One region of the Pseudomonas juntendi genome, then DNA from elsewhere that is predicted to be linked to it. Evidence: predicted binding sites of a transcription regulator. Region 1 holds the regulator's gene; the other holds the start of a gene.
The links. The regulator FliA, encoded in region 1, starts transcription of late flagellar genes. The targets are predictions, from matches to a motif close to CTAAAGTTTNNNNNNNNNNNGCCGNTAA.

Region 1 (3,406 bases):
CGGGCCGGCTTTCCAGCTCGACCAATTGCTCGGACAGTTGCTCAAGAATTTCGCCGGCTTCTACCAGGAAATCCTGGAGGATTTCTTCATCGGCGCCGAAGCTCATCAAAGGTGCTCCTTAAAAACCCAGGCTGGACAGCAGATCATCGACGTCGTCCTGGCCGGACACGACGTCTTCACGCTTATCGGCATGAATCTGCGGACCTTCACCCCGAGTCGGATGTTTTTCTCGATCTTTTTCTGCGCGCAATTGATCGTGGTCATGCTGAATGCCCGCAAAGCGGTCGACCTGACTGGCCATCAGCACCAACTTGAGCAGGTTGCTTTCCACTTCGGTCACCAGGTTGGTGACGCGCTTGATCACCTGCCCGGTCAGGTCCTGATAGTCCTGGGCCAGCAGAATGTCATTGAGGTGGCCGGCGACCTTGCGATTACCTTCGGCGCTGTGCGTGAGGAAACTGTCGACCCGCTTGACCAGGTCGCGAAATTCTTCCGCCGCCACTTCGCGGCGCATGAAGCGCTGCCAGTCGGTGCTCAGGGCCTTCGCCTCGCTGGCCAGGTCGTTGAGCACCGGGGTGCTTGCCTCGACCAGGTCCATGGTGCGGTTGGCCGCGCCTTCCGTGAGCTTGACCACATAGGACAGGCGCTCGGTGGCATCGGTAATCTGCGACACCTCTTCGGCCTGCGGCATGGTCGGGTCGATCTGGAAACTGACGATGGCACTGTGCAGCTCGCGGGTCAGTTTGCCGACTTCCTGGTACAGGCCGCGGTCGCGGGTCTGGTTCAGCTCGTGAATCAGCTGCACCGCCTCGCCGAAACGGCCCCGCTCCAGGCTTTCGACCAACTCCTGGGCATGTTTCTTCAGGGTCGATTCGAACTCGCCCAAAGAGTTATGTGATGAATCCATGGCGCGCCCCCTGACGTGACTCAGCCGTTGACGCGTTCGAAGATCTTCTCGATCTTTTCTTTGAGCACCTGTGCCGTGAACGGCTTGACCACGTAACCATTGACGCCGGCCTGGGCCGCTTCAATGATCTGGTCGCGCTTGGCTTCGGCAGTCACCATCAGCACGGGCATGGTTTTCAGCCGGTCGTGGGCACGCACCTTGCGCAGCAGGTCGATGCCGGACATGCCAGGCATGTTCCAGTCGGTCACCAGGAAGTCGTAATGGCCGTTTTCCAGCATCGGCAGCGCCGTGGTGCCGTCGTCGGCCTCATCGGTGTTGGTGAAGCCCAGGTCACGCAACAGGTTCTTGATGATCCGCCGCATCGTCGAAAAGTCGTCAACGATGAGGATTTTCATGTCTTTGTTCAAGTAGACCTCCAAGCAGTCTCAAACGCGCTCGGCCCCGAGCGCGCATTCAATCAATTCGGTACAACGTGGAAAACCGCGTGGAAACAGCCGCAACCCTAGCAGGCTCAGCGCGCCCGCCATTCCCCCAGGCGGCTACGCAGACGCGCGGCACACTGGCTGTGCAACTGGCTAACCCGCGACTCGCTGACCCCCAGCACCTCACCGATCTCCTTGAGGTTGAGCTCTTCGTCGTAGTACAGCGCCAGCACCAGGCGTTCACGCTCGGGCAGGTTGGCGATGGCCTCGGTCAGGGCTAGCTGGAAGCGCTCCTCCTCGAGGCCCCGGGCAGGTTCGACCTGGCCGCTGGCGCCGTCTTCATGCAGCCCTTCGTGCTCACCGTCCTGCAGCAGGTCATCGAAGCTGAACAAACGGCTGCCCAAGGTATCGTTGAGGATCGCGTAGTAATCATCGAGGCTCAATTGGAGTTCGGCAGCAACTTCATGATCTTTAGCGTCACGGCCGGTTCTGGCCTCCACGGCGCGCATCGCGTCGCTGACCATGCGGGTGTTGCGGTGCACCGAGCGGGGTGCCCAGTCGCCTTTGCGCACTTCGTCGAGCATGGCGCCGCGGATACGAATGCCGGCATAGGTTTCAAAGCTGGCGCCCTTGCTGGCGTCGTACTTGTTGGCCACTTCCAGCAGGCCGATCATGCCGGCCTGGATCAGGTCCTCGACCTGCACGTTGGCCGGCAAGCGCGCCAACAGGTGGTAGGCGATGCGCTTGACCAGGGGGGCGTAGCGTTCGATCAACTCGTACTGGGCGTCTTTCGCCGCCCGGCTGTACATCTTGAACCCGCTGGCGTTCATAGCACCGGTCCCGCGCTGGTCGGCTGCACCAGGCGCTCGACGAAGAACTCCAGGTGGCCACGTGGGTTGGCCGGCAGCGGCCAGCTGTCGACCTTCTGGGCAATCGCCTTGAAGGCCAGCGCGCACTTGGAGCGTGGGAAGGCTTCGTACACGGCACGCTGCTTCTGCACCGCCTTGCGCACGCACTCGTCGTAGGGCACGGCGCCTACGTACTGCAGGGCGACATCCAGGAAACGGTCGGTGACCTTGGTCAGCTTGGCAAACAGGTTGCGCCCTTCCTGAGGGCTCTGGGCCATGTTGGCCAGCACGCGGAAGCGGTTCATGCCGTAGTCACGGTTGAGCAGCTTGATCAGCGCGTAGGCATCGGTGATCGAGGTCGGCTCGTCGCACACCACCAGCAGCACTTCTTGGGCGGCACGGACAAAGCTGACGACCGACTCACCGATACCCGCAGCGGTATCGATGACCAGTACATCGAGGTTGTCGCCGACTTCGCTGAACGCCTGGATCAGCCCGGCATGCTGGGCCGGCGCCAGGTGGACCATGCTCTGCGTACCGGAGGCAGCCGGTACGATGCGCACACCGCCAGGGCCCTGCAATATCACGTCACGCAGCTCGCAGCGCCCTTCGATGACATCGGCCAGGGTCCGTTTGGGCGTCAGGCCCAGCAACACGTCGACATTGGCCAGGCCCAGGTCGGCATCCAGCAACATGACCCTGCGGCCGAGTTCGGCCAACGCCAGGGACAGGTTCACTGAAACGTTAGTCTTGCCGACGCCACCTTTGCCACCGGTCACGGCGATCACCTGTACGGGATGCATGCTACCCATGTTTGTAATTTACCTTGTATCGCTGGGACCCAGGCCACACGTAGGGCAATTCTGCGTACCCCTTGGCATAGCTACTTTGCACACGTTTCATACTCAACCCGCTCGCCGTGGGTTGTGGTAGAGATCAGCGAACATGTCGGCCATTGCCTCTTCGCTGGGCTCCTCCTGCTGCTGCACATTGACCGCGCGGGACACCAGCTGGTGCCCCCGGGGCAGGTGCAGGTCGTCAGGAATGCGCGGGCCGTCGGTAAGATAGGCCACAGGCAAATCATGACTGATGGCAAGGCTCAACACATCGCCAAGGCTTGCCGTTTCATCGAGCTTGGTCAGGATGCAGCCGGCCAGGCCACAGCGCTTGTAGCTGTGGTAGGCGGCGGTCAACACCTGCTTCTGGCTGGTGGTGGCCAGTACCAGGTA
Region 2 (3,406 bases), 2.1 Mb from region 1:
TGCTCGGCGGTCTGGTCGGCCAGTTCGGCGATGGTGCTGATGTTACGGCTGATCTCATCGGCCACGGCGGTCTGCTCTTCGGTCGCGGCGGCAATCTGGGTCGCCATGTCGGTGATGTTGGCGACCGCTTCGCTGATGCCGACCAGCGCTTCGTCAGCCTGCATCACACGATCAACGCCTTCCTGCGCCTGACGGTGGCCGGTTTCCATGGTCAGTACGGCGTTGCTGGCGGTTTGCTGCAGCTTGGCGATCAGGCTGTGGATCTGCCCGGTGGACTCGGCGGTGCGTTGAGCCAGCTGGCGCACTTCGTCGGCCACTACGGCAAAGCCACGGCCCATTTCCCCAGCCCGCGCCGCCTCGATGGCGGCATTCAATGCCAGCAGGTTGGTCTGGTCGGCAATGCCCTTGATTACATCGACGACACCGCCAATTTCGTCGCTGTCCTTGGCCAGTTGCGTGACGGTCTGGCCGGTTTCGCCCACTGCTGTCGACAGGCGTTCGATGGCCTCGCGGGTTTCCCCGGCAATCTGCCGGCCTTGGCTGGTCAGGCGGTTGGCTTCCTGGGTGGCATCGGCTGTGCGTTGCACGTGGTTGGCAACTTCCTGGGTGGTCGCAGCCATCTGGTTGACGGCGGCGGCGACCTGTTCGGTTTCGACCCGCTGGCGTTCCAGCCCCGAAGAGCTCTTGTGTGCCAGGGCGTCGGACTGCCGCGCCTGGTCGCTGAGGTGCTCGGCGCTGTCCTGCAAGCGGGTCAGGCAGGTTTTCATGCGCGCATCCTGGCTGAGCATGGCCATTTCCAGGCGGGCCTGCACGCCACGGCTGTCGGTGTACATCTGCGCGATCAGCGGGTCGGAGGTGGTCTGTTCAGCCAGCCGCAGCAAGCGCTTGAGGCCGCGTTGCTGCCAGCTCAGGCCGATCAACCCAAGCGGTACGGAAAGCGCGGCGGCCAACGCGAAGCCCCAGGAATGGCCCAGCCAGTTGCCAATCAGGAAGCCCGCCTGGCTGATCAGGATGAACGGCAACCAGTCCTGCAGCACCGGCAGCCACTTGTCACGGCGCGGTACCGGCGGCTTGCCCTGATTGATGCGCTGGTACAGCGCCTCGGCGCGGCGGATCTGTTCGGCGGTGGGTTTGACCCGCACAGACTCGAAGCCGACCACCTGGTTGTTGTCGAAAATCGGTGTGACGTAGGCGTTGACCCAGTAGTGATCGCCCGACTTGCAGCGGTTCTTGACGATACCCATCCACGGCTGGCCTTGCTTGAGGGTTTGCCACATATGGGCAAACACAGCAGGCGGCACGTCGGGGTGGCGCACCAGATTGTGCGGCGCACCGGTCAGTTCTTCGCGGGTGAACCCACTGATGTCGATGAAGGCATCATTGCAGTAGGTAATCACGCCCTTGGCGTTGGTGGTGGAGATCAACCGCTGCTGGGCAGGGAAAGTCCGTTCTCTCTGGGTAATCGGCTGGTTGTTACGCATGGGGTGATAGTCCGCAGGGCTTTGGATGGGTATCGGCAAGCCACCGGGATTATTGAGTGATTATTTAACATGCGTGACAAAAGGTGTTCGATTTTGGTGCAAGGGTGCCTGAGCAATCGAACGCCGTGTGGGCGGCGCTCGATTGGCAGGTGTCGCAGGTTTTTCGGTGCGGCTGCGCCCTCAACCCGCAATCAGCTGGCGCAGCACATAATGCAGAATCCCGCCTGCCTTGAAGTACTCCACCTCGTTGACGGTATCGATCCGGCACGCTGACCTACCTGCAATTCCATCGGTGGCTACAGAGTAGATCCCAGATTTTTCAGCAGCTTACGCGATTTGTGTAGCCCGTGATTTTTCCTCTGGTCGTAGCTGTGGCAACACCCTGGCTACACCGCAAATGCAGCAGGATCATGCAGCATCAAAGCAAAGCAAACCAAATGCAGCCGGATTGACAAATTGTCCATGGCATATATTATTTCATCAGTTACTAACTGATGGGGAGGCAGCACGATGGAAGGCTTGGTCAACCTGCTGTTAAGGCGTGTCAGCTTTAAAAAGTGGATGCTTACGCTCGTCGCCATCTGCGTGTTGGGCCAGATCATCAAATACTGGGTTGGGGCGCCGGAGGGAAGGTTATGGTGAGGTTGGCATGGCTTTACTTTAAGTATTGGCTACTGCCAGTCACCATCCTTTGCGGGGCTATGGGTTGGCAGGCAAACACCATCCAGGAGTACGCGGCTGTTGCCTATAGGTTTACCCCTGGCTTCCTTGGAGACGGAATTTTTTCAATGATTTTTGTCGTCCCGCCAGCGGTGCTTTCGTTTGTATTTATTCCGCATGGCTTTGTATACCCGTACCTGGCTCTGGCAGCATTTGGCGGGCAGGTAGGGATGGTTGTCGGGGTTTGGGTGCTGTGCAATCTGATTTCGCCGCCGCAGTTCCTGCTCGCTGACGCTCCTGCTTGAGCCCTTGTCGGCAAAGCGCAGGGGGGCGGAGAGGTTTGAGCAGGAGAGCGTCGGCGTGACCAGCGACGATGGGATGACGGGTGAGCCTGTGCGGACGCCCGTTATTTTGCAGCCCTGAGTTTTTTCAGGTCTTTTTCCAAGGCGATTTCGTTGTATATCTCGCGGGTAGTAGCCAGCATAGACTTCGCGTTGAGCAAGTGGAACCGGGGGCTATTGAGGTGCGACACCGGCAGATCAGGTTCGCCAGCTTGGAGATACCTTACTCTTTCTTTTTTCAAGTCCTTCAGCAGCTGTTCAACGCTCACCAGTTGGCTTTTGGCCTCTGACTGAACGACGCCACCGGATTCCTTTACCAGGCGCTTTAAGTTCGAGGCTGTATCGCGGTACAGTTTTGTTGCCCGGTCAAAAATTTCAACCCCGGCCAAACTCTGTTCCGATTTATCGATTAAATTTTCGATTTCGGCGGCGCGCTCGCTATTTTCTTTTACAACTTCGTCAACCGACCTGGATGGTCTGCCCATTGTCTTGGTGGGACGCTCTGAGTTGACGATAGCGCGAGCTAGCGCGTGCCTGCCTGTGAAAACTGACTCAGAAAGGTCTCGGTCAAGGTTTTCCAACATTCCTCGCGCAGGACGACCAGAGCCGAAGGATGCTTGTGAGTAAGCGACTTGATGGATCGAGGAGGGAGTGGATAGGGGAAGCTCTTCGGCTTTCTCGATTTCGTTTAGTTCTGTTATAAGCTGGTCGAAATCTGCTGTTAATTCCAGATACTCGACTTCGCGGCTTTTTCCTATCTTTCCTATCCTTAGACTTACTTCAGCCAACGGGGCATATGCTTGCAGCTCATCAGCGCCAGGTAACAAAGCAAGTTTCTTTTGTAGTTCGGCTTTGTCATCTCGGTTTTCGACTATAGCTTTGGCCAGGGAAAGTCGTTCGGCAAGTGCGTTTGCGCGCAAAATT

Region 2: L1P09_RS07510 (methyl-accepting chemotaxis protein) is a predicted target of FliA. The motif match lies at 1,511-1,538, and genes of this name have one in related genera.

The regions. Positions count from the first base shown of each region.
Region 1 covers NZ_CP091088.1:3,723,940-3,727,345, forward strand. The annotation lists gene L1P09_RS17265 (chemotaxis protein CheA) at 1-106, opposite strand, end outside; gene L1P09_RS17270 (protein phosphatase CheZ) at 119-907, opposite strand; gene L1P09_RS17275 (chemotaxis response regulator CheY) at 928-1,302, opposite strand; gene fliA (RNA polymerase sigma factor FliA) at 1,419-2,159, opposite strand; gene fleN (flagellar synthesis regulator FleN) at 2,156-2,998, opposite strand; gene flhF (flagellar biosynthesis protein FlhF) at 3,083-3,406, opposite strand, start outside.
Region 2 covers NZ_CP091088.1:1,642,028-1,645,433, forward strand. The annotation lists gene L1P09_RS07510 (methyl-accepting chemotaxis protein) at 1-1,481, opposite strand, end outside; partial or broken gene L1P09_RS26310 (hypothetical protein) at 1,662-1,748, opposite strand; gene L1P09_RS07515 (hypothetical protein) at 2,117-2,446, shown strand; gene L1P09_RS07520 (hypothetical protein) at 2,548-3,406, opposite strand, start outside.